2 linked regions of the Microbispora hainanensis genome follow. The protein of the gene in region 1 interacts with the protein of each later gene in a pairwise test. Links are inferred from orthologs where the notes say so. Each region holds a gene or a part of one and is shown on either strand. Other genes may lie near its edges.

Evidence for each region.
Region 2: the proteins of OHB01_RS39705 (region 1) and OHB01_RS09355 interact in binary tests that used the Escherichia coli proteins (3 or more experiments, as listed by UniProt). The link is inferred for Microbispora hainanensis from one-to-one orthologs.

What each region holds. Positions count from the first base shown.
Region 1 is NZ_CP108086.1:8,774,996-8,790,090, forward strand. Bases 4,178-7,176 are described here. They hold OHB01_RS39705 (glutamate-5-semialdehyde dehydrogenase), read right to left. Parts: upstream 6,306-7,176; coding sequence 5,049-6,305; downstream 4,178-5,048. Other genes in these bases: OHB01_RS39700 (serine/threonine-protein kinase), read right to left, coding at 4,178-4,801; proB (glutamate 5-kinase), read right to left, coding at 6,298-7,176. In the rest of the region: OHB01_RS39680 (hypothetical protein), read left to right, coding at 1-199; OHB01_RS39685 (MFS transporter), read left to right, coding at 270-1,319; nadD (nicotinate-nucleotide adenylyltransferase), read right to left, coding at 1,282-1,893; OHB01_RS39695 (M48 family metallopeptidase), read left to right, coding at 2,008-3,018; more of OHB01_RS39700, read right to left, coding at 3,161-4,177; more of proB, read right to left, coding at 7,177-7,443; GTPase ObgE, read right to left, coding at 7,468-8,817; rpmA (50S ribosomal protein L27), read right to left, coding at 8,914-9,171; rplU (50S ribosomal protein L21), read right to left, coding at 9,217-9,531; OHB01_RS39730 (Rne/Rng family ribonuclease), read right to left, coding at 9,720-12,740; OHB01_RS39735 (TIGR03936 family radical SAM-associated protein), read right to left, coding at 12,844-13,572; OHB01_RS39740 (TIGR03960 family B12-binding radical SAM protein), read right to left, coding at 13,667-15,095. UniProt on the Escherichia coli protein: Catalyzes the NADPH-dependent reduction of L-glutamate 5-phosphate into L-glutamate 5-semialdehyde and phosphate. The product spontaneously undergoes cyclization to form 1-pyrroline-5-carboxylate.
Region 2 is NZ_CP108086.1:2,050,858-2,065,952, reverse strand. Bases 8,192-11,190 are described here. They hold OHB01_RS09355 (sulfate/molybdate ABC transporter ATP-binding protein), read right to left. Parts: upstream 10,173-11,190; coding sequence 9,210-10,172; downstream 8,192-9,209. Other genes in these bases: cysT (sulfate ABC transporter permease subunit CysT), read right to left, coding at 10,952-11,190; OHB01_RS09350 (sulfate ABC transporter permease subunit), read right to left, coding at 10,162-10,959; OHB01_RS09360 (RrF2 family transcriptional regulator), read right to left, coding at 8,808-9,200; OHB01_RS09365 (serine/threonine-protein kinase), read right to left, coding at 8,192-8,744. In the rest of the region: OHB01_RS09400 (hypothetical protein), read left to right, coding at 569-967; OHB01_RS09395 (hypothetical protein), read right to left, coding at 1,276-2,430; OHB01_RS09390 (HNH endonuclease signature motif containing protein), read left to right, coding at 2,970-3,464; OHB01_RS09385 (glucose 1-dehydrogenase), read left to right, coding at 3,863-4,621; OHB01_RS09380 (LLM class flavin-dependent oxidoreductase), read left to right, coding at 4,638-5,684; OHB01_RS09375 (SCO5389 family protein), read right to left, coding at 5,727-6,113; OHB01_RS09370 (ATP-binding protein), read right to left, coding at 6,210-7,148; more of OHB01_RS09365, read right to left, coding at 7,233-8,191; more of cysT, read right to left, coding at 11,191-11,764; OHB01_RS09340 (sulfate ABC transporter substrate-binding protein), read right to left, coding at 11,776-12,792; OHB01_RS09335 (hypothetical protein), read left to right, coding at 13,018-14,091; OHB01_RS09330 (LCP family protein), read right to left, coding at 14,092-15,095. UniProt on the Escherichia coli protein: Part of the ABC transporter complex CysAWTP involved in sulfate/thiosulfate import. Responsible for energy coupling to the transport system.

The sequences.
Region 1 (15,095 bases):
CACGATCGCGGCGAGGATCCTGCCGCGTACGTCGTGCCACAGCTCCGGCTCGACCCACAGCTCGGCGTCGGCCGTGACCCCCTCCTCGTCCGCGCGGCGCCGCCCGGCCCGCTCGCGCAGCGACTGCGCCAGCGCCTCGGCGAGCAGCGGGAAGCCGTCCCTCTGCTCGGTCAGCGGCGTGCCTCCCGCCGCCCGATAGCGGCGCTCCCTGCCTCCGCGCCGGACCCGTACGTCGGCCAGCTCGGTCAGCCCGGCGGCGTCCAGGAAGCGTGGCCGGGCCCGCGCTCGGCGCGGTGGTCGACGTCCTCGGCGCCCGGCCCGTGCTCGTCTGGACGAACGTCGTGATGGGCGCGGCGCTCTGCCTGCTGTTCCTGGTCCGCTCCCCCGCGCAGGTCTGGCTGGTGTTCGCGGTGCTCCAGCTGTACGGCGTGAGCTTCGTCGTGCTCGACGCGGCGGAGGCGGCCGTCCTGCCCGACGCCGTGCCGGAGACCCTGCTGGCCGGGGTCAACGGGCTGCGCATGAGCGCGTCGGAAGGCACGCGCCTCGCCGCGCCGCTGCTGGGCGCCGGGCTGTTCGCCGTCGCGGGCGGCGACGCGGTGGTCGCGCTCGACGCGGCCACGTTCGCGGCCGGCGCGTGGCTGCTCGGCACGCTGCGCCTGCCGGCCGCCCCCGTGCGACGCGCCCGCGTGACGCGCGGCTGGGCGGCCCGGACGGCGGAGGGGGCGCGCTTCCTGTTCCGCGACCCGCTCCTGGGCCGCCTCATGCTGTCCGGGGCCGCGCTGATGCTGGTCTCCGGCGTCAACGGGGCGCTGGTCTTCGCCGTCGTCGATCACGGCCTGCACCAGGAGCCCGGCTTCACCGGCGTGCTGTCCGCGATCCAGGGCGGCGGCACGGTGCTCGGCGGCATGATCGCGGGGCCGCTGCTGCGCCGGGCCGGCGAGGCGCGGCTGGCCGCCGCCGGAGGGCTCCTGTACGCCGCCTCGGTGGCGCTGCGGGCCCTCCCCTCGACGCCCGTCGTGGCGGCGGCGGGCCTGCTGTCCGGGCTGGGGCTGCCCTGGGTGCTGGTCGCCGCCCTCACCGCCGTGCAGCGGATCGCACCCCGCGACCTGCTGGCCACCGTCTCGGCGACCGCCAACACCGTGCTGTTCGTCCCGACCGCCGTGGGGATGGCGCTCGGCGCCGGGCTCCTCGCCCTGACCTCCTACCGCCCGGTGCTGTGGGCCGCGGCGTTCGCCGGCGCGCTCGCCGCGGCGTACGCCCGGCGGAGACCGCGCCGGGCCGTCACGACTCCGGATCGCGATACAAGCGCCGCTTGTTGATGTACTGCACGATGCCGTCGGGGACGAGATACCAGATGGGCTCCCCGGCGGCCACCCGGTCGCGGCACTCGGAGGAGGAGATCGCCAGCGCCGGGATCTCGATCAGGCTGACCTTGCCCGCCGGCAGGCCGGGGTCCTGGAGCGTGTGGCCGGGCCGGGTGCAGCCGACGAAGTGCGCGATCGTGAACAGCTCGTCGGCGTCGCGCCAGCTAAGGATCTGCGCGAGCGCGTCGGCGCCGGTGATGAAGTAGAGCTCCACGTCCGGGCCGTACGCGGCGGAGATGTCACGCAGCGTGTCGATCGTGTACGTGGGGCCCGGCCGGTCGATGTCCACCCGGCTGACCGAGAAGCGCGGGTTCGACGCGGTGGCGATCACCGTCATGAGATAGCGGTCCTCGGACGAGGACACGGTCTGCTCGGCCTTCTGCCAGGGCTGACCTGTCGGGACGAACACCACCTCGTCCAGGTTGAAGTGGTGGGCCACCTCGCTGGCCGCCACCAGGTGACCGTGGTGGATCGGGTCGAAGGTCCCGCCCATCACGCCCAGTCGCCGGATCGCCGTCCCGTTACGCATGGAACGGACGATAACGCCCCTACCGGACCAACCGGGAAACCGGCCCTCCCGTGACGGCCCGGGCGCCCCGCTGTGCCCGCGCGCGTCCGGCCCGTGAGACATAGCATGCGGAACATGACCACTCCCGATCGCAATCGCGTGCAGCTGCCCGGCATCAGCTCGCGAGCCTACGAACACCCCGCCGATCGTTCCGCCCTCGTCGCGATGCGGTCGCTGTCCGGATTCGACGCGGTGCTCAAGCGGACGTCCGGCCTGTTCAGCGAGCGCCGGCTCCGCCTCATGTTCCTGGCCTCCGCGGTGCGCACGACCGACACCCAGTTTCGCGCCCTGCACGACATGGGCCGCGACAGCGCCTACATCCTCGACCTGCACCGGATCCCCGAGATCTACGTGCAGCAGGACCCGAAGGCGTACGCGATGGCGATCGGTTTCGACGAGCCGTTCATCATCGTCTCGACCGGGCTGCTCGACCTCATGGACGACGAGGAGCTGCGCTTCGTCATCGGCCACGAGACCTCGCACATCCTGTCGGGCCACGCCGTCTACGGCACGATGCTCGCGATCCTGACCCGCCTGGCCACCCGGGTGGCCTGGATCCCGCTCGGCTACATCGGCCTGCGGGTCATCGTCGCCGCCCTGGAGGAGTGGCAGCGCAAGGCGGAGATGTCCGCCGACCGCGGCGGCCTGCTCGCCGGGCAGGACCCCGACGCCGCGCTGCGGGCGCTCATGAAGCTCGCCGGCGGCTCCCGCCTGCACGAGATGAACATCGAGGCGTTCCTCGACCAGGCCAGGGAGTACGACACCGCGGGCGACGTGCGCGACGGCCTGCTCAAGGTCCTCAACATGCTCGGCACGACCCACCCGTTCGCGGTGAGCCGCGTCGCCGAGCTCGACCGCTGGCGGCGCAGCGGAGAGTACGACCGGATCATCGCCGGCACCTACCCCCGCCGCGAGGACGACGCCAACGCCCGCCTCACCGACGAGATCAAGGCGGCGGCCAACTCCTACCGCGAGTCGTGGGCGCAGTCGCAGGACCCGTTCATCGGCGTGTTGCGCGACGTCGCCGAGGGCGCGGTCCACGCCGGCGAGCGCATCTTCAACCGCTTCGCCCGCCGCGAGAACTGACCACCGTGACCGGGCCCGGAGCCCGGGCTCCAGGGACAGGCACCGGGGCGGGCGCCGGGTAGGCCCGCCCGGACGAGCCGTGTGTGCACCGCGGCGGGCCTTCCACAGTCGTCGGAAGGCCGTCAGAAGCTGTCAGAAGCCGTCAGAAGAAGAACGCCACGGCGCGGACGGCGGCGGCGCAGAGCGCGACGAACCCGCCCAGGACGGCGAGCGCGCGCAGGCCCTCCCTCCGCAGGCCGGGAATCGCCGCACCCGCGCGCTCGATCTCCCGGCCGATGATCGCGCCGCTGACGACGCCGAACGCGATCCCGGCGATCGTCACGAGCACCGGCCGAGACCACCACTCGGGCTCCAGACGTCCCCCGGAGATCGCCCACAGCCCCGCGAACGCCACCGCGGCCGCGGGCAGCCCCGGCCACGCGACGGCCGACAACACCGAACCGGCCAGCGTGAGCGGGAACGCCAGCGCGCGCAGGCAGGCCCGGGCCCGGCCGGGTTTGCGGCGCCGTACGAGCCAGTGACTGGTCCACACCGCCCTGATCACCACCGCGAGGGCCGCCGTGATCGCGAAGGTCGCGAGCGGATAGACCACCGACACCACCACGCACGGCACGGCGAGCAGCGCGACCAGCACCAGGGCCGCGTTCCCTGTCGGGATGCCGAGCGCCCCTTCCGGCGCCCCCTCCGGCGCGGTGGCGAGTGCCGTGGCCGCCTTCACCCGCCGGGGCCGGGCGGCGGGGCCGCCGCGCCGGGCGGCCCGCTCGGCCGCCGTCGCCGGCTCCCGCGCCGTGGTCTCGGCGCCCTTCCTGACCGGCTTGTCCTCCGGTTTGGCCGCCTTCCTGACCCCCGCCTTCGCGTCCGGTTTCGTGCCCGTCTTCGCGCCCGGCTTGGCGTCGGACGCGGCGCGGGCCCGTGCCGCCTCCATCGCCGTACGCGTGGTGGTCTCGGCGGCGGACGGCTCGCCCGGCGCGCGGGACGACTCCCCGGCGACCCGTGCGAGCCGCGACAGCCGGTCGGCCAGCAGCGCGGCCGTCGGGCGGCGGGCGGGGTCGCGGTGCAGGGCGGCGCGCACGAGCGGCAGCAGCGCGGCAGGCACCCCCACCAGATCGGCCTTGCCGTTCAGCACCGCGTACATCTGCGACTCGGCGGTGCCCCGGCCGAAGGTCGGCCGTCCGGTGGCGGCGAACGCCACCGTGGCGGCCCAGCCGTGCACGTCGGCGGGCGCCCCCACGGTCTCCTCGGCGAAGACCTCGGGGGCGCAGTAGCCGGGCGTGCCGAGGAACGTGCCGGTCATCGTGACCCGCGTCGCGTCGAGCACCTGGGCGATGCCGAAGTCGATCAGCACCGGCCCGTCCTCGCCCAGCAGGACGTTGGCCGGCTTGACGTCGCGATGCACGATCCCGCCCGCGTGGATGATCGCCAGAGCCGACGCGAGGCCCTGCGCCAGCGTGATGAGCCGAGACTCGGGCAGCGGCCCGTGCCGCCGTACGGCGTCGAGGAGGTTCTCCCCCTCGATGTAGTCCATGACGAGGTACGGCCGGTCACCCGACAGGTCGGCGTCGAGCACCTGGGCGACGTACGGGCTCTCGACCCGGCGCAGCGCCCGCACCTCGCGTTCGAGCCGTAATCGGGCGTCGGGATCGTTCTCGATGGGGTCGCGCAGCATCTTCAGCGCGACGCGGTCGCCCCGGCGGCCGACGGCGAGGTACACCTCACCCATGCCACCCCGGCCCAGCCGCTCCAGCAGCGCGTAGGGGCCGACCCGCCCGAGACGTCCAGCCATAGGAGCGCCAACCATAGCGGTCCGGCCGTCCGAACAGGCGGAGGCGCGCCGTCCGATCGCGATAAAACCGATGGCGCGGACAGACCGGAAGCTGATAGGGCCGCCGGCCCGAAAACCTGCCGCGCCCGCCGCCACGGACGCGGCCCAGACGCGGCCCAGACGCGGCACTGTGGAGGCGGCACTGCGGTCCCACGGGGCCGGGGACGCGGGCCTCGGCTCGCGTCCCCGGCTCACCCGCGGCCGGCGGTCACACGCGTACGTGGCCCTCGCCGGTGTAGATCCACTTGGTGGAGGTGAGCTCCGGCAGTCCCATCGGGCCCCGGGCGTGCAGCTTCTGGGTGGAGATGCCGATCTCCGCCCCGAAGCCGAACTCCCCGCCGTCGGTGAACCGGGTCGAGGCGTTCACGGCGACCGCCGCCGAGTCCACGGTCGCCACGAACCTGCGGGCGGCCTGCTGGGAGCGGGTCACGATGGCGTCGGTGTGGGCCGAGCCATACCTGCGGATGTGCGCGACCGCGTCGTCCAGCGAGTCGACGACGGCGGCGGCGATGTCGAGCGAAAGGTACTCGCTGGTGAAGTCCTCCTCGGTGGCGGCCACGACGTCGGCGCCGTAGGCCCGCACCCGCTCGTCCCCGTGGACGGTCACGCCCGCGTCCTTCAGCGCCGTCAGGGCCCTGGGCACGAACGCGTCGGCGATGGCGGCGTGCACGAGCACGGTCTCGGCCGCGTTGCACACCGATGGCCGCTGCGCCTTGGCGTTCACCAGGATCTTCAGTGCGGTGTCGATGTCGGCGTCGGCGTCCACGTACACGTGGCAGTTGCCCACGCCCGTCTCGATCACCGGCACGGTCGACTCCTCGACCACGCTGTTGATCAGCGAGGCGCCGCCGCGCGGGATCAGCACGTCGACCAGCCCGCGGGCGCGCATCAGGTGCTTGACCGACTCTCGGGTCTGCCCCGGCACGAGCTGCACGGCGTCCGCCGGCACCTCGGTCGCGGCCAGTGCCTCCTGCATGACCCGCACCAGCGCCGTGTTGGAGGAGTACGCGCTGGACGACCCGCGCAGCAGCACGCCGTTGCCGCTCTTGAGGCACAGCGCGGCCGCGTCCACGGTCACGTTGGGCCGGCCCTCGTAGATGATGCCGATGACGCCGAGCGGCACCCGCACCTGACGCAGCTCCAGGCCGTTGGGCAGTGTGCTGCCGCGCACGACCTCACCGACCGGGTCGGGCAGGTCGGCGACCTGGCGGACGGCCGCCGCGATCGCGGCGATCCGGCCGGCGTCGAGCCGCAGCCGATCGATCATCGCCTCGGAGGTGCCGTTCTCCCTGGCCCGGTCCACGTCCACGGCGTTGGCCGCGACGATCTCGTCCGTGGCGGCCTCCAGGGCGTCGGCCACGGCACGCAGCGCCGCGTCCTTCGGCGCGCGCGGCATCGGCGCGAGCACCGTCGCGGCGTCTCTCGCCGCCCGTGCGACCTTCAGGAATTCCTCTGCCTCAGACATTGCCTCGCGCTCCGTCACGAATTGTGGGCTCCAATATGACCATGTCGTCCCGGTGGATCAGCTCGCGCCGATATTCCGGGCCGAGTGTGTTCGCCAGCTCCCGGGTGGATCGGCCGAGTAACTCCGGGATCTCCCCCGCGTCGTAGTTCACCAGGCCGCGGGCGACCCGATCGCCGGACGGCCCGCACACGTCCACCGGGTCGCCCGCCGCGAAGTCGCCCTCGACCTTCACCACACCGGCCGGCAGCAGCGACTTGCGCCGCCGTACGACGGCCTCGACGGCGCCGGCGTCCAGGTAGAGGCGGCCCCGGCCGGTCGTCGCGTGGGCGAGCCACAGCAGCCGGGTGCCGGGGTGGCGGCCGCCCGGGTGGAAGCACGTGCCGATGTCGGCCCCGGCGAGCGCCTGGGCCGCGTGCGCCGCCGCCGTGAGCACGACCGGGACACCCGCCCCGGTGGCGATGCGGGCGGCCTCCACCTTGGTGATCATGCCGCCGGTGCCGACCCGGCCGGAGGTGCCCAGCTCGACGCCTTCGAGGTCTTCCGGCCCGCGGACCTCGGCGATGCGTGTCGCGCCGTCCTTGCGGGGGTCGCCGTCATACAGCGCGTCGACGTCCGACAGCAGCACCAGCCCGTCGGCGTGGATCAGGTGGGCGACCAGCGCGGCCAGCCGGTCGTTGTCGCCGAACCGGATCTCGTCGGTGGCCACCGTGTCGTTCTCGTTGACGACGGGCATGATGCCCAGCTCGAGCAGCCGGGCCAGCGCCCGCTGCGCGTTGCGGTGGTGCGACCGGCGCATCATGTCGTCGGCGGTCAGCAGCACCTGCCCCACGCGCAGGCCATACCTGGCGAACGACGAGGTGTAGCGGGCGACCAGCACCCCCTGCCCCACCGAGGCCGCCGCCTGCTGCGTGGCCAGGTCCCTGGGCCGGTCGCGCAGTCCCAACGGCCCCAGCCCGGCGGCGATCGCGCCGGACGACACGAGCACGATCTGCGTGCCGGCCGTACGCCGGGCCGCCAGCACGTCGACCAGCGCGTCCACCCGGTCGACGTCGATCGTGCCCCGGGGCGTCGTCAGCGACGACGACCCCACCTTGACCACCAGCCGCGCGGCCTCGCGGATCCGTTCCCTGCCTGTCACGCCCTCTCCCACTCCGGCTCCCGATCAGCCGAGTCTGGCGTCGGTGCCACGCGGTCCCATGGTCGCCCCGGTGCCATGCGACGGCTGCCAGTCGAAGACGTAGCCGCCCTCCATCGGGCCGATGATCACCTCGGCGCCGGCCGTCGCACCGGCCTTGATCAGCTCCTCCTCGACGCCGAGCCGTTCGAGCCGGTCGGCCAGATAGCCGACGGCCTCGTCGTTGGAGAAGTCGGTCTGGCGGATCCACCGCTCGGGCTTCTCGCCGGTCACCTGGAAACGGTTCTCGTCGATCCTGCGTACGGCGAAGCCGGTCTCGCCGAGCTGCCTGGGCCGGATGACCAGCCGGGTGGGCTCCTCCACCGGGGCCTGCGCCCGGGCGGCGGCCACCATCTCCGCCATCGCGTACGCCAGGGGCCGCAGGCCCTCGTGGCTGGCCGCGGAGATCTCGAAGACGCGCAGTCCGCGCTCCTCCAGCATGGGCGTGACGATGTCGGCCAGGTCACGTCCGTCGGGGACGTCCACCTTGTTGAGCGCGACCAGCCGCGGCCGGTCCTGCAACGAGCCGTACGCCGCGAGCTCGGCCTCGATCACCTCGAAGTCGGTGACCGGGTCGCGCCCCGGCTCGATCGTCGCGCAGTCGAGCACGTGCACGATCGTCGAGCAGCGCTCGACGTGCCGCAGGAACTCGTGACCGAGGCCCCGGCCCTCGGACGCCCCCGGGATGAGCCCCGGCACGTCGGCGACCGTGAAGACCGTCTCGCCCGCCGTCACCACGCCCAGGTTGGGGATGAGCGTGGTGAACGGATAGTCGGCGATCTTGGGGCGGGCCGCGGAGAGCGCCGCGATCAGCGACGACTTGCCCGCGTTGGGGAACCCGACCAGCGCCACGTCGGCGACGGTCTTGAGTTCGAGCACGATCTCGGCCTCGTCACCCGGCTCGCCCAGCAGCGCGAAGCCGGGGGCCTTGCGCTTGGCGTTGGCGAGCGCGGCGTTGCCGAGGCCGCCGAAGCCGCCCTGCGCGGCCACATAACGGGTGCCGGAGCCGACGAGGTCGACCAGCACCTCGCCGGTCCTGGCGTCCTTCACGACCGTGCCGTTGGGCACGGGCAGGACGATGTCCTCGCCGTTGGCGCCGTCCCGGTTGGAGCCCATGCCCTGCTTGCCGTTGCCCGCGCGGCGGTGCGGACGGTGGTGATACTCCAGCAGGGTGGAAGTGTTGGGATCCACCTCCAGGATGACGTCGCCGCCGCGCCCGCCGTTGCCGCCGTCGGGCCCGCCGAGCGGCTTGAACTTCTCCCGGTGGATGGAGGCGCAGCCGTTGCCCCCGTCACCCGCCTTGATGTGCAGGACGACGTGGTCCACGAAGTCGGCCATCAGCCGCTCCCCCTTACTGCCGTATGAAAAAACGAATGAGGCGGACCGAATGCTCGATCCGCCTCATCGCGCTGCTTGTGGGTGTCCTGGGCGGATCTACTCCGCGGCCGGGACGATGCTCACCGCGCGGCGACCGCGCTTGGTGCCGAACTGCACCCGGCCCGTGGCCAGGGCGAACAGCGTGTCGTCGCCACCACGGCCGACGTTGTCGCCGGGGTGGAAGTGCGTGCCGCGCTGACGGACGATGATCTCGCCGGCGTTCACCAGCTGGCCACCGAAACGCTTCACGCCGAGACGCTGAGCGTTCGAGTCACGACCGTTCCGGGTGGACGAGGCGCCCTTCTTGTGTGCCATGATTCACTCCCTTTCGGGGGTAAGCGGGGGTCGTCCCCCGGGAAACTACTGTCCGGGGTTGATGCCGGTGACCTTGACCTGGGTGTACCGCTGGCGGTGACCCTGGCGCTTCTTGTATCCGGTCTTGTTCTTGTACTTCAGAATCCGGATCTTCGGCCCCTTCGTCTCGCCGAGGATCTCGGCGGTCACCTGGAACCGGGAAAGCGTGGCGGCGTCGGTGGTGACATCGCCGTCGTTGACGACGAGCACCGCCGGCAGCGACACCGAGGACCCAACCTCGCCGGCGACCTTGTCCACCTCGAGGACGTCCCCGACGGAGACCTTCTGCTGCCTGCCGCCGCAACGAACGATCGCGTACACCGCGGAACCCTTCTACTGGCTAAATGCTGAGATGCCGCGCCCCGCATCCAGCTGCTGTCGATAAAACGACCGGCGATCCGGGCAGGCGCGCGAAGCCAGGCACGCCGACACCAGGCGCACCGGTTGACTAGGGTACCGGATATCCGGTACCCAGGTCGAACCGAGCGGACCGCCGGTTGACGAAGTCGCTACTCCGCCGTCTTCCTGCGGGAACGTCGCCGTCCCCGGGAAGACGACGCGGAGCCGTCGCCCCCGTCGGAGTCGGAGGAATCGGCGTCGATGGCGTCGGTGACGCTCTCGCGCACCGAGCCCGCCGCCGCGGCGACGGAGCCCTCGCTCGCCGCCACCTTCTCGGCCACCGCCTTTTCGATGGCCATCTTGCCCTGCGTGCCACGTGGCTCGGGCTTCGCCTCGACCGGTTCGGTCGACACGATGATCCCGCGCCCGTGGCAGCAGTCACACGGCGTGGAGAACGCCTCCAGCAGGCCCTGGCCGACCCGCTTACGCGTCATCTGCACCAGGCCGAGCGAGGTGACCTCCGCCACCTGGTGCTTGGTCCGGTCGCGCGCCAGGCACTCCAGCAGCCGCCGGAGCACCAGGTCGCGGTTGCTCTCCAGGACCATGTCGATGAAGTCGATCACGATGATGCCGCCGATGTCCCGCAGCCTGAGCTGGCGGACGATCTCCTCGGCCGCCTCCAGGTTGTTGCGGGTGACGGTCTCCTCGAGGTTGCCGCCCTGCCCGGTGAACTTGCCGGTGTTGACGTCGACGACGGTCATCGCCTCGGTCCTGTCGATCACCAGCGAGCCGCCGGACGGCAGCCACACCTTGCGCTCCATCGCCTTGGCGATCTGCTCGTCGATGCGGTAGGCGGCGAACGCGCCGGTCTCGCCCTCCCACTTCGACAGCCGATCGGCCAGGTGCGGGGCGACGTAGCGGACGTACTCGTCCACCGTCGTCCACGCGTCGTCGCCCTCGACGACCAGGGAGCTGAAGTCCTCGTTGAAGACGTCGCGGACCACCCGGATGGTCAGGTCGGGCTCGCCGGACAGCAGCTCCGGCGGGCTGGCCGACTTGGCCTTGCGCTGGATGTTCTCCCACTGGGCCGACAGCCGGGCGACGTCGCGGCTGAGCTCCTCCTCCGAGGCGCCCTCCGCGGCGGTACGCACGATCACGCCCGCGTTCTCCGGCATGACCTTGCGCAGGATCTGCTTGAGCCGGGCCCGTTCCTTGTCGGGCAGCTTGCGGCTGATCCCGGTCATCGAGCCGTCCGGCACATAGACCAGATAGCGGCCGGGGAGGCTGATCTGCGAGGTCAGCCGGGCGCCCTTGTGACCGATCGGGTCCTTGGTGACCTGCACGAGCACCGACTGCCCGGACTTCAGTGCCGCCTCGATCCGCTTGGGCTGGCCCTCCAGCCCCGCGGTGTCGAAGTTCACCTCGCCGGCGTACAGCACGGCGTTGCGGCCCTTGCCGATGTCCACGAACGCCGCCTCCATCGAGGGCAGCACGTTCTGGACCTTGCCGAGGTAGACGTTGCCGACGTACGACTGGCTGGACTCCCGGTCGACGTAGTGCTCGACGAGGACGCCGTCCTCCAGCACCGCGATCTGGGTGCGGCCGCCCTGGCGGCGCACGACCATGATCCGCTCGACCGACTCGCGCCGGGCCAGGAACTCCGACTCGGTGATGATCGGGGGACGGCGGCGGCCCAGCTCGCGGCCCTCACGGCGGCGCTGCTTCTTGGCCTCCAGCCGGGTCGATCCGCGCACGCCCTGGACCTCGTCCACGGAGGTGGACCTGGTCGCGCGGGGCGCCCGGATGCGGACGACGGTGTTCGGCGGGTCGTCGGGGGTCAGATCGGCGTCCTCGGTGCCCCGGCGGCGGCGACGGCGACGGCGGCGGGTGCCGGTCTGGCCCTCGGAGTCGTCCTCCGCCTGCTCGCGGTCGTCCTCCTCGGCCGACGCGGCCTGGGGCTCCTCGCCCTCGCTCTCCTGCTCCTCGCCGTCCTCGGCGTCCCTGGCGCGGGCACCGCGGCCGCGGCCGCCCCTGCGGCGGCGACGACGGCGGGTGCCGCCCTCGCCCTCGGAGTCGTCATCGCCGGAATCGACGGTCTCCTCCGGCTCCTCCGCCTCGGCTTCCTCGTCCTCCGCCGGCACCGGCTCGGCCGGGGGCGTCGCCGCCCTCTGCACGGGCACCGCGTACGGATCAGGGGCCTGGAAGATCGGCTGGAACAGCGCCGACGGCGCCTGGAAGGTCACCGAGGGCACGGCCGGCTGCTGCGCGGACAGCCCGAAGGGGTCGGCCACCACGTCCAGGCGATCGCCGTCCTCGTCGTCGGCCTCTTCCAGGTCGACGTCCTCGATGTCGAGCGGCTCGTCGTCCAGCGGCTCCTCGTCGGGGAGGTTGAGCCGCAGCGCGGCGTCGACCTCCGCCTCGGCGGCGCTCATCGCCCTGGATCGTTCCGGCTCCGGCTCTTCCGCGCGGACGCGGCGGCGCCGCCTCGACGTGGCAGGCTGCTCGGCCGGCACGTCCTGCACCGCTTCGGTCTGCGCCGTTTCCGTCTGTGCCGTTTCCGTCTGTGCCGCTTCGGCCTGTGCCGTTTCGGCCTGCTGGGGCGTCTCGGTCTCGTCGGTCCGCTTGCGGCTCCGGCGACGCCGGGTGGGCGCGGGCGGCTCGTCCTGCGCGGCAGGCGCCGTCTCCGCGGTGGCCGGCACGGTCTCCGCGGCGGTCTCCGCGGCCGCCGGTGGCGTCTCCGCCGGGGCCGTCTCCATTGGGGCCGTCACGGCCTCCGCGGTCACCGGCGGCTGCTCGGCGACCGGCTCCTCCGCGGCCTTGGTGCGGCGGCGGGTCACCCGCTTGGGCTTCTCCTTCGCGGCAGGCTCCTCCTGCGCGGGAGCCGCCACGGGCTCGGCCACGGAGGCCACGGTGGTTTCCGCGCTCTTCGGCACGGTGCCGCGGGCGCTCTTCGGCGCGGTGGTCTCCACGGCCTTGGGCATGGTGGCCGCGGCCACGGTGGTCACCGGCGGCGGCAGGTCGTCGGGCTCGGGCGGTGGCCCGGCCGGACGGCTCGCCGACCGGCGGCGCCGGGTCGTGGATACGACCGAAGGACCGGAAGAAACGACCTCTCCCCCGGTCTGCCGGCGTTCTTCTGTTGTCGTGTCACTGTCAAGGCTCACAGCCCCGTCAGTGGGCTCGTTGTCGAGCATGCGGGCGCTCTCCCGTCAGCCTCCGGGCACGTTGCCGCGCCGCGCGAAGGCTCTCGTCTCTCGCGGTCCGCCGGGCTTCCTGTCGGCGCCTCGGCGGCAAGTCTTATCGGTCTCCGCCTGCCCGGTCGAAGGCGAACGGGTCGGCGGGCTCACCGGTCGCGTCGAGCGGCCCCTGCGCCAGCCTGGTCACCGCAGCGGGTGACGGCGGCGCGAAGCCTGCCACGAGACGCAGACCCATGAGCACGTCATCGGGCCGGACGGCAGGTGTTTCGTGCCGAACAACCATACGAAGTATGACACACGGTTGAACGGTCTCCTGACCTGCCGTAATTCCCGGCTCCCCCACGACGGCCAGCGAACGCACCGCCTGGCGGGCGTCGAACCGCCGCATTCCCTTCTTGGTCAGGCGCTCGACCTCCACCAGATCGGCCGAGAGGAACTCCTTCACCGCCCGCTCCGCCTCGCCCGGATCGGCTCCGGGGAGCCGCAGCTCCCACATCGAGCCCTCCAGCCGGTCGGCCAGGTTCCCGTCCCGCGCCTCCACCACGTCGAGCACGTCGAGCCCCGGCGGCAGCGAGGCGTCGAGGTCGTCGCGAACCCGCCGCGGGTCGCACGGCCGGTTCACCCCGATCTCCAGGTATTCGGCCTCGCTCGCCACTCCGGTGGGGGCGGCGCCGGCGTAGGAGATCTTCGGGTGAGGGCTGAAGCCGGCGCTGTAGGCCACCGGAATGCCCGCTCGCCGCACCGCCCTTTCGACGGCGCGGGAGATGTCGCGGTGGCTGGTGAAACGCAGGCGGCCCCGCTTGGCGTAGCGCACACGAAGGCGCTGCACGGTGGGTTCGGGCGCGGGCCCGTCGGGAACGGGTTTCAGAGTTCCGTCGTCCTTCCGCTGTCGGTCGATCGTCTTTCAGGATAGGCCGTGACCGTCAGATCACGGTGAGTGGCAGCAGTTTTCTGCCCGTGGGGCCGATCTGGATCTCCGTCCCCATCGTGGGGCAGACGCCGCAGTCGTAGCAGGGCGTCCAGCGGCAGTCCTCGACCTCGACCGTGTTCAGCGCGTCCTGCCAGTCCTGCCACAGCCACTCGCGGTCGAGACCGGCGTCGAGGTGGTCCCAGGGGAGCACCTCGTGCTCGTCCCGCTCGCGCGTCGTGTACCAGTCCACGTCGACCGGCTCGTCGGCGAAGGCGCGCTCGGCCGCGGCCATCCACCGCTCGAACGAGAAGTGCTCGCTCCATCCGTCGAACCTGCCGCCGTCCTCCCAGACGGCCCGGATGACCCGGCCCACCCGGCGGTCGCCCCGCGACAGCAGCCCCTCCACGATCGACGGCTTGCCGTCGTGGTAGCGGTAGCCGATGGCCCTGCCGTACTCCTTGTCGGAGCGCAGGGCGTCGCGCAGCGCGCGCAGCCGGCGGTCCACCGTCTCGTGGTCGCACTGGGCGGCCCACTGGAACGGCGTGTGCGGCTTGGGCACGAACCCGCCGATGGAGACCGTGCAGCGGATGTCGCGCGAGCCCGTCGCCTCGCGGCCCGCCTTGATGACCTTCTTGGCCAGGTCGGCGATGCCGAGGACGTCCTCGTCCTCCTCGGTCGGGAGCCCGCACATGAAGTAGAGCTTCACCTGCCGCCAGCCGTTGGAGTAGGCGGTCGTGACCGTGCGGATCAGGTCCTCCTCGGTGACCATCTTGTTGATCACCTTGCGCATCCGCTCGGACCCGCCCTCCGGCGCGAACGTGAGACCGGAACGGCGGCCGTTGCGGGACAGCTCGTTCGCCAGGTCGATGTTGAACGCGTCGACCCGGGTGGAGGGCAGGGACAGGCCGACCTGGCTGCCCTCGTAACGGTCGGCGAGGCCCTTGGTGACGTCGGCGATCTCGGAGTGGTCCGCGCTGGACAGCGACAGCAGCCCGACCTCGCTGAAGCCGGACTCCCTGATCCCCGCCTCGACCATGTCGCCGATCGTGGTGATCGACCGCTCCCGCACCGGACGGGTGATCATCCCCGCCTGGCAGAAGCGGCAGCCCCGGGTGCAGCCCCGGAAGATCTCGACGCTGAACCGCTCGTGCACGGTCTCGGCGAGCGGGACCAGCGGTTTCTTCGGGTAGGGCCACTCGTCGAGGTCCATGACCGTGTGCTTGAACACGCGCGTCGGCACGCCGTCGCGGTTGGGGACGACGCGCATGATGCGGCCGTCCGGGTGGTACTCGACGTCATAGAACTTCGGGACGTACACCCCGCCGGTGGAGGCGAGGCGCAGCAGCAGCTCGTCGCGGCCGCCGGGCGAGCCCTCGGCCTTCCACTCGCGCAGCACCTCGGAGATCGCGATGGCGATCTGCTCGCCGTCGCCGAGCACGGCG
Region 2 (15,095 bases), 6.7 Mb from region 1 along the record:
TTTCGGCGTTTTCCGAGCAGTGTCGTCCCCGCTTTCTGGGCGGCGTCTGCGCCGTTTTCCGGGCTTTGATGCTTGCTGGGTAGTGCCTCCGCGCCCTCTGAGCGGCGCCTTCACTGCCCCCGGCAGGGCTTGTCCAGCCCATAGCTTCTGGCGGGCCTGTATGGCGGCGGCGAACTACGCCGTGACCAGGGCGGTCTCCTCAATCTGTGATCCCAAGAGATTGCTAGTTGATCTTGCACAAGCTCCGGGGGGAGGAGAGAATTAATACAAGTTTTCGAATCGCTTGATGGAGGTGTGATGGATCTGTTCGATATCGATCCTGAGCGCCTTCGTCATTCGAACGATGCCGACGGTGAGTGGTGGGACCGTCTGATCGCCAATTCCCCACTGTGGTCCTCTGATGGCTCGTCCGCCCGGGAGCCCTTCCCGATCATCAACTTCGGGCCCCGGCAGCGCGCCGACGCACCCGTTGTCGAGAGCGTGGACGCCCCGGGCGCGGACGCCCCAGGCACGCATACCGACAGGGCAGATAGCGACGGCGCGGATGCCACGCGTGGAGCTGCCGTCGATGCGAATGCCGCCGGCACGAACGGCGCTGACGCGGGTGCCGCCCGTGGGGCTGCCGATGGCGCGGCTGCCGCCGGTGCCGTGCGCGGGGCTTGTGATGGTGCGGCTGCCGCTGGCGCGAATGGCCCTGACGCGGATGCCGCCCGTGGAGATGCCGCTGGCGCGGATGGCGCTGGCTTTGGTGCCGCGCGTGGTGCTGCCGATGGCGCGGACGCTGCTGGCACAAACGGCACCGGCGCGAATGACCCTGGCGCGGCCGGCCCGAGTGCTGGTGCGGGTGCGGGTGCTTCCGATGGTGTGGGTGGGCGTGATCGTGGTCGGGGTCGTGGTCGGGGTGGTGTGCGGTCGTCGTGGGTGGTGGTGGGGTCGGTTCGTGAGGTGGCCCAAGAGCTGGCGCTGACGCCGCTTCCCGATGACGTGGACATGTGCCTGGCCGAGGCGGAGGAGTTGCTGTTCGCCCGGGATCGGATCACCAGCGCCCTGGCCGACCGCGTCGGCCGGGTCCACCGAGCAGGTCAGGCCAGGCAGCACGGGCATGCCTCCACCCGCTGCTGGTTGCGCACCAGTGGGGGGATGACGGTGGGCGGAGCTGGCCGCCTGCTCACCCTCGGCGCGGAACTGCCCCGCCTCCCCGTCGTGCGGGAGAAGTTCGCCACGGGTGAGCTGGCGGCCGGGGTGGTGGAGGCCATCTGCGCCGCCGTCGTCGGGCTATCGGATGAGCAGGCCGGCCTGGCGGAGCCGATCCTGGTGGACCTGGCCGGCAAAGCGGGGGCGGCGGAGGTCGCCAAGGCCGGCCGCCATCTGCGGGCGGTGCTGGACCCCGATGGGGATGAGCGGGATGAGCGGGCCGATTACGGGAGGCGGTTCCTGCGGGTCCGCCCGGGCAAGGGCGGCGGCGTGGAAGGGGAGTTCTACCTGCCGCGTGAGGCCGGCGCCCGGTTGATGGCGTTGTTGCAGGCGTACGCCAAGCTGAGGGCACAGGGTGATGACCGCCCGCTGACGGTACGCCAGGCGGACGCCTTGATCGCCCTGCTGGAGCAGAAGATCGCCGCCGAGCTCCTCGTCGTGGTCAGCGCCGAATCCCTCCCCACCGACCCCGAAACCACCGACCCCACCGACGACAACCCACACCCCGCCGACGACACCAGCGACCCGGCCACCCAAGACCCCGCTGCCCCGGCCACCCAAGACACCGACCCGGCCACCCAAGACACCGCCGCCGACGACACCAGCGACCCGGCCACCGAAGACCCCGCTGCCCCGGCCACCGACGACGACGTCAGCGACCACTTCGTGGACCTCGGCGACAGCGCCCCCAGCGACTACATCCCCGACACCACCGGAACCACTGACGAGCCGGGCCAGGCCGACGACACCACCGACCACGCCGAAGACACGCGGGACGCCGCGGACTTCGAGGAAGGCCGGGACGACACGGGCGACCCTGCACCCGGCCAGGCCGACGACCTCGACAATGCCGAGGCTGAGGCAGATGCCGGTGCGGAGAGCGCCGACGACACCAACGCCTACGCCCCCGACGCCACCGGAAGCGCCGACGACCTGAGCCGGGCCGATGACACCGTTTCCGGCGCGTTGGGCGACCCCGGCGCTGCGGGCGGCGCTGACGACCCCGACATCCCGGAGGAGTTCGACACCGGCGAGGCTGAGGCGGATGCCGGTGCGGGGAGTGATGCAGGTGAGTGCGAGCTGCGCGACACCGCAAGCACCGCCTCTGCTGAGGGCGACCACACCGTGAACGCCGCCGCCGCCGAGGGCGGCGAGACCGTGCCCGCCAAGGTGGAGACGGCGACCGCGTTGCGGCCAAGTCTGGAACACCGCACACCGCGCGGCGCGCGTCAGCATGCCCTGCCGACGGTGACGGGCATGCGCACACAGCCCCTTCGGACACAGCCCCTTCGGGCGCGACGGCTTCGGGTGCGACGGTTTCGGACGCGACGGCTTCGGACGCGCCGCTATCACAGGCAGCGTGCTCGGAGGCTGCTCCATCGCACACAACGCCTTCGAAGGCAGCGCCTTCGGAGGCGGCGTGGCCGGACCCTCCGCCCGAGGACGCCTCCGCACGTCACACCCACGCCGGGCCTGGGCCTGCGGGGGACTGCCGGCGTGGCCAGAGCACGTGCCGGTGCGACGGCCAGGGCGCGTGGCGGTGCAGTGGCGAGGTGCGCTGCTCGCGTGCGACGCAGGCGTCGGGGACATCGGGACCGTCGGGAGCGACGCCCGGCGGGCCCGGACCGGAGCGGGAGACACCACCCGGATGGGCATCGGGAACGGCACCGGGAGCAGCTCCCGGGGCGTCACCCGGAGCAGCGCCAGGTGCGTCGGCGGGCACGACGCCCGGGGCGTCGGCGGGCACGATGCCCGGGGCGTCGCTGGGTGCGGCGTTGGGAGCGTCGGCAGGCACGCTGCCCGGGTCGCTGCTGGGGACGGCACTGGGTGCCTCGCTGGGAGGGCCGCTGGGGATGGTGCCGCCGGGGTTGTTGCTGGCGACGGGGCAGGTGCTGCCCGTCTCCAGCGTGCACCGGCTCGCCCGCACCTCGACTCTGGTGCGGATCGTCATGAACGCCGACGGGCAGGTCCTCGACATGGGCCGCAAGGTCCGTCTGGCGACTCCTGCCCAGCGGCGGGCCATCTTCGCCCGGTATGCCACGTGCTGGGTCGACGGCTGCCCCCTGCCCGCGACCATGTGCCAGATCGACCACGCCGACAACTGGAGCAGCGGCGGGCTCACGGACCTAAAGCTGCTGGGCCCGGCCTGCCAGTTTCACAACCGCGACCGCTACCAGCACCCCGACCGCTACACCCGCCGCAACGTCGGCGAAGACCGCTGGGCCTTCACCTACCACCGCCTCGGGCGAGCCCGACGACTACACGAGTGAGGAGGCCGAAGGTACGGGGGTGGGCAATGCGCAGGGCAAGCCCAGGCGACACGCGGACAGGCCCCGGAGGCTGCGGGCGAGAGGCGAGAGGCGAGAGGCGAGAGGCGAGAGGCGAGAGGCGAGAGGCGGGAGGCGCGAGCGTGGGCGACGCACAGGCCGGCCCGGGCGACGCACAGGCCGGCCCGGGCGACGCGCGGACAGGCCCGGCGGCTGCGGGAGTGAGTGAGCAGCGTAGGCATGCGGTGTAGGCGAGCAGCGCCCAGCGTTGCGTGGGGCTCGCCCGCTGGTCTGTGACGCTTGCCGGCCGGTCTGTGACGCCCGTCTGCTGCTCGGTGACACGACTGGGAGGGTGACTCGGAGTGAGTCGCTGTGATCGAATCGGGGTGAGGAGGCTGGCCATGTCACGGTTCACGGGGAAGTTCGCGGTGGTCACCGGCGCGGCGCGGGGTATCGGCGCGGCGATCGCACGGCGGTTGGCCGCGGAGGGCGCGGCGGTGGCCTGCGTGGACCTCACCGCGGATCGGTGTGCCTCGATCGTGGACGAGATCACCGTGACCGGGGGCAGGGCGGTCGCGTTCGGCTGCGATGTCTCCGACAGTGCTCAGGTCGAGGCGCTGGTGCCGGGGGTGATGGCCGAGTTCGGGCAGATCGACGTGCTGGTGAACAACGCCGGGCTGACCCGCGACAACCTGCTGTTCCGCATGTCGGAGGAAGACTGGGAGAAGGTCGTCGACGTGAACCTCAAGAGCGTCTTCCTCATGAGCCGGGCCGTCCAGAAGCACATGGTGGAGCAGCGGTCGGGAGCGATCGTCAACCTGTCGAGCCGGTCGGCGCTGGGAAACCGGGGCCAGGCCAACTATTCGGCGGCCAAGGCGGGCATTCAGGGGCTCACCGCGACCATGGCGATCGAGCTGGGCCCGTTCGGCATCCGGGTGAACGCCGTCGCGCCGGGGTACGTCGCAACGCCGATGACCGAGGCGACGGCCGTACGGCTGGGGGTGACGCCGGAGGAGCACCAGGCGACCATGGCGCAGGCCGTGCCGTTGCGGCGGGTCGGCCAGCCGACGGAAATCGCGTCGGTGGTGGCGTTCTTCGCCTCCGACGACGCGTCGTATGTCACCGGCCAGACGCTCTACGTCAACGGTGGCCCACGGTAGGGACATGGCCGCGGGCATGAGGATCGGCGTCTTCCTGGTCGCGGCGGGCTTCCCGGGCATGGCGCCGGGGGACGTGCTGCGTGGCACGGCGGAGGCGATCGAGGCGGCCGAACGGGCCGGGTTCGACGACGCCTGGATCGCCGAGCATCACTTCATGTCGTACGGCGTGTGCCCGTCGGCGGTGACGCTGGCGGCCGTGGCGCTGGGCCGGACCTCGCGGATCACGGTGGGCACGGCGGTCAGCGTGCTGTCGGCGCAGCATCCGGTCGCGCTGGCGGAGCAGGCGGCGATCCTCCACCACGTGTCGGACGGCAGGTTCCGGCTCGGCGTGGGGCGAGGCGGGCCATGGCTGGAGCTGGAGGTCTTCGGGACCGGTGTGGCGAGGTTCGAGCGGGGTTTCCCGGAATCGCTCGACCTGCTGTGCACGGCGCTGAACGGTGGGCCGGTGGGGGCGGACGGTGAGTTCTTCCGGTTCAGGGAGGTCTCGATGGTCCCGCAGGCCCGGATGTCGCCGGTCGTCGCCTGCACGTCGGACGCCACGGTCCGGCTCGCCGCCGAACGGGGGCTGCCCATGCTGCTCGGCATGCACATCGGCGACGACGAGAAGGCGGAGATGATCGCCGCCTACGACACGTACGCCGCCTGCCGGGCGGAACCGACAGGCCCGGTGGTGCACATCGGCGCCGCGCTCGGCTACGTGGCGGACACCACCGAGCAGGCCGTACGGGAGATGCGGGAGTCGCTGCCGCGCTGGCTCGGGCCGGGTCTGGCCGGCTATGTGCCCGTGGACGGCCGGCCGCCGCCACGGCGGAACATCCCGGAGTACGTGGACCTGCTGTGCCGGATCCATCCGGTGGGCTCGGCGGAGCACTGCGTGGAGAAGATCGTGGCCACGGCCGCGCGGACCGGGCTGCGGCATCTCATCCTGATGGTCGAGGGTGCCGGAGACCATGCGCGGACGCTGGAGAACATCGCACGCCTCGGCGCGGAGGTGCTTCCAGCCGTGCGAAACAAGGTCTCGCGAGAGCAAGCCGGGGGAGAGCGAGGCCCGGGGGCGGCGTGAACCGGAGCGCCGCCCCCGGGCCGGAGATGATCGGAGCCGGGATCAGCAGTCGACCAGTTCGGGGCTCTGGTTCAGGATCTGCGCGCGGGGAGTGACGAACTCCCGGTACGCCTCGGTGGCGTCGGGGCGGAAGACCGCGACGCGGTGGCAGTTCTGGAAGGCCAGCCGTACGCCGAAGTGCCTTTCGAGGGCGCCGCGCATCGCGTCGCTGGCCAGGCAGCGCAGCAGCTGACCACGAGCGGTCTCGTCGGGCGGCGGCACCTGGTTGTCGGCGAAGTCGGCGCCGGACCGGTCCCGCCGCTCGACCAGCGCGGTGATCGTCGCCCAGGCGTACGGCAGCGAGTCGCGGACGCAGGCGACGAACGCCGCGTCGTCCACCTCACCGGTGCGGGCCTGGTCGAGCAGGTCGTTGGACACGGACAGCGACATGAGCTGTTCTCCTCTCGGCGTCTGCTCAGAGAGCGGGGACGCAGTCGACGGTAGATCGAACTCCGTGGTCCTCCATCTGGCGCGGAGGCGACACGTTCATGAGGCGGCGACGGCGGGGCCGTACACGAAATCGGGGTCGATCTGCGCGACCAGGTCCTCTCCGGTGGCGCGGTTGGCCCACGCGCGGGCGTTCCTGATGTGGAACTCCGCCGCCTGCCTGCCGAACTTCGGCCAGTCCTTGGGCTGTGCGTCGAGCCGGTCGAGCATGGTGGCGAGGGCCAGGTGGGCGGCGGGCTCCAGGTCGTCGAGCGTGAAGGGCCGGCCCTGTTCCATGCCGCGTACGGCGGGGGAGTGGCCGAACCAGGTCAGCAGGTCGTCGCCGACGTGCTCGCGGAGGAAGTCGACGTCCTCCGGCGAGTGGACCTTGTTGCCCAGGACGGCGATCGCGACGTCGAACCCGGCGGCGTGGTCGCGGTATTGCCGGTAGACGCTCACCCCCTGACGGGTGGGCTCGGCCACCAGGAAGGTGAGGTCGAAACGGGTGAACAACCCGGAGGCGAAGGAGTCGGCCCCCGCGGTCATGTCCACCACGACGTACTCGCCGGGGCCGTCGACCAGGTGGTTGAGATAGAGCTCCACCGCGCCCAGCTTGGAGTGGTAGCAGGCGACGCCGAGGTCGTCCTCCTCGAACGGGCCGGTGACCATGAGCGAGACGCCCTCGGCGGAGCACGAGGGGAAGAACGGGTCTCCCAGCCGGATCAGCCGCGAGCCGCGCCCGGGCGGGGTCGTCTTGACCATGGACGCCGCGTCGCGGATCAGCGGGTTGTCGCCGCGCAGGTAGTCCTTGATCTCGGTCAGCATCCCGCCGAGCGGCGGCGGATGTTCGGCCGGGTCCACACCCAGGACCAGGCCGAGGTGCTGGTTGATGTCGGCGTCGATGGCGACGACCGGTCCTCTCCGCGTCGCGTATCTCGCGAACAGCGACGACAACGTGGTCTTGCCGCTTCCGCCCTTGCCGACGAACGCCACCCGCATCATGGCCCCCGATCAGGAATGAAAACCGTTGTCACTTTCACTGTGCGTCATCATGACACACACGACGGAGCGTGCGGGTGGATTTCAGGCCGCGGATGGTGACGGGGTCGCCGGCGGCGGCTGGAAGAGCGCGAGCACCCTGGCGAGCGTGGGCCGCAGGGTGTCCCAGTCGGCGGCGGAGGTGGTCCAGGTGAGCACGCTCGTCGCCGTGGCCGTGGAGATCACCCGGCGGTACTGGTGATACTCCACTCCCTTGGCCAGGTGGTCCCGCGCCGACGCCTTGCGCGGGGTCCAGGTGAACTCCCAGTCGGCGGAAGGACCGTGCTCGCCGTTCACGCTGCGTAGCCGCAGTTTGCGATAGGTCTTGGCCTCCGGACGGAGGATCTCCTCCGCCTCGCCGAGCGCTGCCAGGGGATCGGTGCCCTGCTGCGCGGTCACCTCGACCGTGAACACCGCCCCGCCGTCCCGGGAGCGCCATGAGATCGAGTAGGGCCCGTCCTCGCGGATCCAGCCGCGGGGCACACCGGCCCGCCAGCCGGCGTCGGACGTGTGCCATTTCAGCTTCAGCCGCCGCGCGGGCTGTCCAGAGGCCGACACCGAGACCGAGGGCGACAGAGAGGGCGACAGGGAGGGCGACAGGGAGGGCGACAGGGAGGTCGGAGCCGGGGTGGCCTTGCCGGGCCGCAGCCCCGCCCATCCTCCGACGGCCCAGCCTCCCACCGCGCAGGCGACGAGCACGGCCACCGCGATCCCGGTGACAAGACGGGCACGACCACGGCGTACGGGCCGGGGTGGGGCGGGCGGCTCGATCTCGGCGAGCAGGCGGTCGGCGGTCTCCGCGTCGATCCGCCGTCTGGGCTCCCGGGCCAGCAGCCCGGCGAGCACCGCGCGCAGTTCCCCGGGCACGTCCTCCGCCTGAAGCACCGGCTGCCCCTGCCCTGAGGGTCCCTGCATCACGGGCGGCCTGCCGGTGACGGCCGTGTGGAGGGTGGCGCCCAGCGACCACAGGTCGGCGGCGACCGTGGGCGGCCCGCCGGCGGCCCGTTCCGGGGCGAGGTACGCCTCGGCGTCACGACCGGACGCATCGGCGGAAGAGCCGGGAGAACCGGGCACCGACACGCCGAAGTCGGCGAGCACCACGCGTCCGTCGTGCGCGAGGAGCACGTTGGCGGGCCGGACGTCGCCATGCCGTACGCCGGCGGCGTGGGCGTGGGTGAGCGCGGACAGCACCGTGCGGGCGATCCGCGCGGCCTCGGCCGGGGGCAGCGGCCCGTCGCCGGAGACCACCCCGTCGAGCGAACGCGACGGGACCAGCTCCGTCACGACGTAGAGGGCGCCGTCCTCGTCGGCGACGTCGTAGACGGCGGCGATGTGGGGGTGACGCAGCCGCTCGGCCTGGCGGGCCTCACGGGAGATCCGCTGGGCGAGCCGCAACCGCGCGCTCTCGCTCAGGTTCGGAGGCAGCAGGACCTCGCGGATCGCGACGGGCCGGTCGAGCAGCGTGTCGCGGCCCTCCCATACCAGCCCGGAGCGGCCGTGGCCGAGGGCGCGGACCAGCCGGTATCGCCTGACGATGAGCTGCCCAGCAGTACCCATCCCGCCTGCCTCTACGCCCCGGCACGTTCCACCTGAATGTGGAGTCTTCCACAACTATCGGGATCAGAGGGGTGGAAGTGATCCGGTTGCGATGTGGGCGAGCGTGACCTCGGTGAGCGTCGCCTGCTCGTGGTCGCGCAGTGCCGTCCAGACGTCGCCGAGGGGCTCGGCGACCCCGTGGAACCCTTCGCTGGCCGGGGGCGCCCCCTCCATGATGAGGACGACGTCGGCGAGCGTGATCTGCTCGGCGGGCCGCGCCAGCCAGTAGCCGCCGTCGGGCCCGCGCTGGCTGTGGATGAGGCCGGCCCGCCGCATCTGCAGCAGGATGTTGTCGAGAAACCGCCGCGGAATGCGCTGCGCGGCCGCGATCCGCTCAGCCGGGACCGGCCCCGGCGCCGCCGCGGCCAGTTCGGCGGCGGCGCGCAGGGCGTATTGGGTCCTAACGGAAAGCCGCATTTCTCACAATCACAGCGCGAGTGCCAGGGACCGGGCGCCCGGGATGGGCCGCAGATGGACGGCGTCGCCAGGCCCGAGACCGAGCCGGTCGGCCTGCTCCCGGGTCACCTGGACCCAGGCGTCCTGCCCGCCGATCTCCACCTCGACGCGCACCTCGAAGCCGAGCCGTACGACGCGGGAGACCACGGCGGGCGAGCCGCCCTCGACGGGGTCGGGGCTGATCTCGATGTCGTGCGGGCGCACCAGGTTGCCGTCGATCTCGGTGACCGGGCCCAGGAAGCGCATCACGAACGGGTTGGCCGGGTTGTCGTACACCTCGGCGGGGCTGCCGGCCTGCACGACCTCGCCACCGGCCAGCACCACGATCGTGTCGGCGACCTCGATGGCCTCCTCCTGGTCGTGGGTGACGAACACGGTGGTGACGTGGACCTCGTCGTGCAGCCGGCGCAGCCACGTGCGCAGTTCCTTGCGCACCTGCGCGTCGAGGGCGCCGAACGGCTCGTCCAGCAGCAGCACCTGGGGCTCCACCGCGAGGGCACGGGCGAGGGCCATGCGCTGGCGCTGGCCCCCCGACAGCTGGGACGGGTAGCGGTCGGCCAGTTTCTCCAGGTGGACGAGCTCCAGCAGCTCCATGACGCGCTTGCGGATCTCGTCCTTGGGCCGCTTGCGGATTTCCAGGCCGAAGGCCACGTTGCGGAAGACCGTGAGGTGCTTGAAGGCGGCGTAGTGCTGGAACACGAAGCCGACGTTGCGCCGCTGCGGGGACAGCCGGGTGGCGTCGACGCCGGAGATCCGCACCGTGCCGGTGTCGGGCCGCTCCAGTCCGGCGATCACCCGCAGCAGCGTCGACTTCCCTCCGCCGCTCGGGCCGAGCAGGGCGGTGAGCGACCCCGCGGCGACATCGAGCGACACGTCGTGCAGGACGGGCGTCGTCCCGAACGACTTGTTCACGTCGCGTACCTCAATTGCCATCGATGCGATCCTTCGGGCGCAGGAGCTTGGTGAGCAGCAGGGTGACCACGGCGATCAGGGCGAGGGCCGTGGCGGCGGCGAACGCGGCCGGCTGGTCGAAGTTCTGGAACCGCTCCTCCACGAACAGCGTCAGCGTCTGGGTCTGGTCGACGAGGCGGCCGGAGACCACCGCGACCGCGCCGTACTCGCCGAGCGAACGGGCCAGGCAGAGCACGATGCCGTAGCCGAGGGCCCAGCGGATGCCGGGGAGCGTGATGCGGATGAACGCCTGGAGACGGCTCGCCCCCAGCGTGTGCGCGGCCTGCTCCTGCTCGTCGCCGAGCTCCTCCAGGACCGGCACGATGGCCCGTACGACGAGGGGCAGCGCCACGAACACCGTGGCCAGCACCATGCCGGGGGTGGAGAAGATCACCTGGATCCCCCAGCTCTCCAGCAGGCCGCCGAAGGGGGCGAAGCGGCCGTACACGAGGATGAGCGCGAGCCCGACGACGACCGGCGAGACGGCCATCGGCAGGTCGATGAACGCCCCCAGCAGCCGCTTGCCGGGGAACCGGTGCCGGACGAGCAGGATCGCGGTGAGGACCCCGAAGACCGTGTTGGCCACGACCGCCCATCCGGCGACCGTCACCGTGACCTTGAACGCGTGCAGGGCCGACGGGGAGGTCAGGGCCTCGACGAACGGCCCCAGCCCGTCGCCGAAGGTCCGCCAGACGATCAGGATCACGGGCAGGACCAGCAGGAACAGGACGTAGGCGACGGCGACCAGGCGCAGGGCATGCTTAGCCACGGCGGCTCCCCCATCGCTGCAGGACGTCGAGGGAGATCAGCGCGACCAGGGCCACCACGAGCAGGACCGTCGAGATCGCGGCCGCACCGGTCGTGTTGTCGCCCTCGATCTGGCTGAAGATGTTCACCGCCGCCACCTGTGTCTTGAACGGCAGGTTGCCCGAGATGAGCACGGTCGAGCCGAACTCGGAGATCGCCCGGGTGAAGGCGAGCGCGGTGCCGGAGAGCATCGCGGGGATCAGGTTCGGCAGGATGACCCGGCGGAAGGTCTGGAACGGCCCCGCGCCGAGGGAGGCCGCCGCCTGCTCCATCTCCGTGTCGAGCTCCAGCAGGACCGGCTGCACGGTACGGACGACGAACGGCAGTGTGACGAACATCAGTGCCAGCACCACTCCGGCCCTGCTGTAGGCGAGGTTGATCCCGAGCGGGGACTGCGGGCCGTACAACGCGAGCAGGACGAGACCGGCGACGATCGTCGGCAGTGCGAACGGCAGGTCGATGATCGTGTCGAGCACCCGCCGGCCGGGGAAACGGTCGCGGACCAGCACCCAGGCGATCGCGGTGCCCATGACCAGGTTGATCAGGGCGACGAGCGCGGAGGCGCCGATGGTCAGGGTGAGCGCCGCCCAGGCGTCGGGGGTGGTGACGGAGCGCCAGAAATACCCGGGCCCCTGGTCGGCCGAGCGCCAGACGACGGCGGCCAGCGGGATCAGGACGATCAGGCTCAGGTAGAGGACCGCGACGCCGAGGCCGGCGGCGGTGCCGCCGGCCAGGCGCCGGGCAGGTCGTACGGTGATCGCGGTCACTTGCGCGTCACTTACTTCTCGGTGGCCACGCCGAGCTTGCGCTCGATCTCCGCGACCTTGCCGGTCTTCGAGTCGAAGAACTCAGATGTGATCTTGTCCCAGCCGCCGAGGTCCTGGATCGTGAAGAGCTGCGGCGGCGTCACCCAGTTGAAGCCGGTGACACCGTCGATCACCGGGCGGTAGCCGTTCTTCGCGAAGATCGTCTGGGCTTCGGTGGTGTAGAGGAACTTCAGGAAGGCCTGGGCCTCCTTGGGGTGGGCGCTGGTCTTCGTCACGGCCACGGGGTTCTCGATGAGGAGCGTCGCGTCCGGGATGGTGTAGTCGAGCTCCTGGCCGTTCTGCTGGGCGAATATGGCCTCGTTCTCGTACGTGAGGAGCGCGTCGCCCTTGCCGCCGGCGAAGGTCTGCAGCGCCTTGCGGCCGCTGTCGTCCTGGACCGGCACGTTCTTGAGCAGTGCGTCGAGGTAGGCGAGCCCGGCGGCCTGGTCGGCGCCCTTGTTCGACTTGGCGCCGTAGCCCGCGAGGAGGTTCCAGCGCGCGGCGCCGGAGGTGAAGGGGTTGGGGGTGAGCACCTCGACGCCCGGCTTGACGAGGTCGTCCCAGGTCTTGAGGCCCTTCGGGTTGCCCTTGCGGGTGCCGATGACGACGACGGAGTCGGTGAGGATGCCCTTGGTGGGGCCCGAGTTCCAGTCCTCCGCGACGATGCCGGCCTTGACCAGCCGGGTGATGTCGGTCTCCAGAGAGAACTCGACGATGTCCGCCTTGAGGCCGTTCGCGACGGCCCGGCTCTGGTCGCCGGACGCGCCGTACGACTGAGTGAAGGTGATGTTCTTGCCCTCGGGCGTCTGCTGGAACGCCTTGATGACGTCCTCGAACGCCGCCTGGGGAGTGGAGTAGGCGACCAGCGCCAACTGCACCTTGCCCCCGCCGTCGCCCCCGGCGGCGTTGTCGCCTCCCCCGCAGGCGGTGACCAGGGTGGTCGTCGCCACGATGGCGGCTGCGATGGCCCCGAGCCTGCGCACTCTCATGCCTGTCCTCTATTCCGGAGATTCCTACCTAGTCAGTCGGATTAGTCGATATTAAAGACCGTTCCAGCAATCCCGTCAAGTCCGATGGGTTTGCTGGGGTTGTTACGGACGTGACAAATCTGCTTCCAGTGATTGTTGTGAAATTTCCAGACAGGACGTGTCGACCAGTGCTAGGAACGTTCGCTATTGGGACACGACCCAAAAGCTCACTGAGGAAGGACCTTCATGCGCGACCCGGTCACCGAGGACGCCTACGAGCAGGACGGCTCCTACCTCCGGCCGTATATCCCGGGCGAAGGCCAGTACGGCGGGGAGGGAGACCGGTTCTGGTCCGAGGAGCAGGACGAGCACGCGCTCGGCGGCGCGCCGGGCGATCAGGGCGACGTGCTGTCGGAGGGCTGGCGGCCCGAGCAGCCCGCGCAGACCCCCGCCGACCACGCCGACCAGGATGACTACGCCGCCGGACGCATGCCGCGGTTCCGGTCCGAGGAACCGTCGACCGGCGAGGAGTACGGCACCGAGTACGGGCGCACCGAGTACGCGAGCGGCACCGAGTACGCGAGCGGCACTGAATACGCGGGTGGCAGGGAGTACACGGGCGACGGTGACACCGATCCCCGTGGCTTCCTCGGCTCCGGCTGGCGCAACGCCCCCGACGAGGATGACGACGACGACCGTCCCCGGCGCGGCGGGATGCTGCTGCGCGCCGGTCTGATCGCCGTCGGCGCCCTGGGCGTCATCTGGGCGCTGGCGCTGTGGGTCGGGCAGCCCTCCGGGGATGAGTGCGCGGGCGGGACGGACTGCGCCGCCAAGGCGGGCACGGCCGCGACGGCCCCGGCCTCGCCGGCCGCCGACGACGCCGCGGCCGGGGACTCCGACGCGGTGTCCACCGACGAGCCCGTCGACGAGGCGATCGACGAGCCCACCGACGAGCCCACCGGCGGGGTGCCGACCGACGCCCCCACGTCCGCGCCCGCCCAGACCCGGCCCGCGACGTCCGGAACGTCGGCGCCCACGGCGTCGTCCGCGCCCACCCACGCGTCGCGCTCCCACGCGCAGGACCCCGGTTCCCAGGGCGGCGACACCCCGCGCCCGTCACGGTCGCGCGTGGCGGTCGACACCAATGACCATTCGTCCGCCGGTGACCGGTCGGACGAGCAGACCTCGGGGACGGACACCGGGGACGACACGGATTCCACCTCCGATCCGGCCACCGAGCAGCCGACCAGCGCGCCCGCTCCCACGCAGGAGTCGTCGGGCGGCCGGGGCGGCGGCCTGTTCGGCTGGCTCTTCGGTTAGTCAGCTGGCCGTGCAGCTGTCCTGAGTGGCGTCGAAGCCCTCCACGTCGTCGAGCGTCTTGGGGGGCTTCAAGCCCTGCCAGTCGGCCCCGATCCCGAGGATGAGGGTCTGCGTGGTGCCCGTGCGCACCAGGCGCGACCGCGACTTCTTGAGCTCGCGGAACAGCCGGGACGCGCGGCTCTCGCCGTTCGACGAGTACGCGACGAGGGTCTTGGGGTACGGCTTGGGCGCCTGTTCGACCTTGACGATGTGGTAGCCGCGCTGCTCCAGCTCGGCGGCCACCTGGGTGCCGAGCCCCTGCTGCCCGCTGCCGTTGCGGACCAGGATGTGGATCTGCGACTTGGGGATCTTCTGCTCGCCGCTCTTGACGTTCTTGGCGATCTGGTCGGCGGCGACCATCTTGAATAGGCGCTGGGCCTGCGGCTGCACCCACTCGACCCGGCCGGGGTTGGTGATCGAGTAGCGCCACGGGGTGGTGACGAAGCGGATTTGCCCCGCGGTCAGGCCCTTCGCGCTCATCGCGAGGTCCTTCATCACGCCGACCGTGAGGTCGGGGTCGGTGGTGATCGACTTGGTCACCGCGTCGAGGAACCCGAACAGCGTCGTGGGGTTGGTCAGCGTCTCGCCGCTCATGGCCTTCTTGGCCATTGAGGCGAGGAACATCTGCTGGCGCTGGATGCGGCCGATGTCGGAGCCGTCGCCGAGCGAGTAGCGGGCGCGGACGTATCCGAGCGCCTGCTCGCCCTTGAGGGTCTGCTTGCCCGCGGGGAGGTCGAGCAGCGCCTTCTTGTCGTGGACGGCCTGCGGCAGGCAGACCTGCACGCCGCCGAGCGCGTTCACCATCGCCTTGAAGCCGGTGAAGTCCACCTTCACGAAGTGGTCGATGTGGATGTCGGTGAGGCCCTCGATCGTCTTCCAGGTGCAGGCGATGCCGCCGGAGTTGAACGACTCGTTGATCATCCCGATGTGCGGCCGCTGACCCGGCAGGTTGCCCTTGGCCGGGC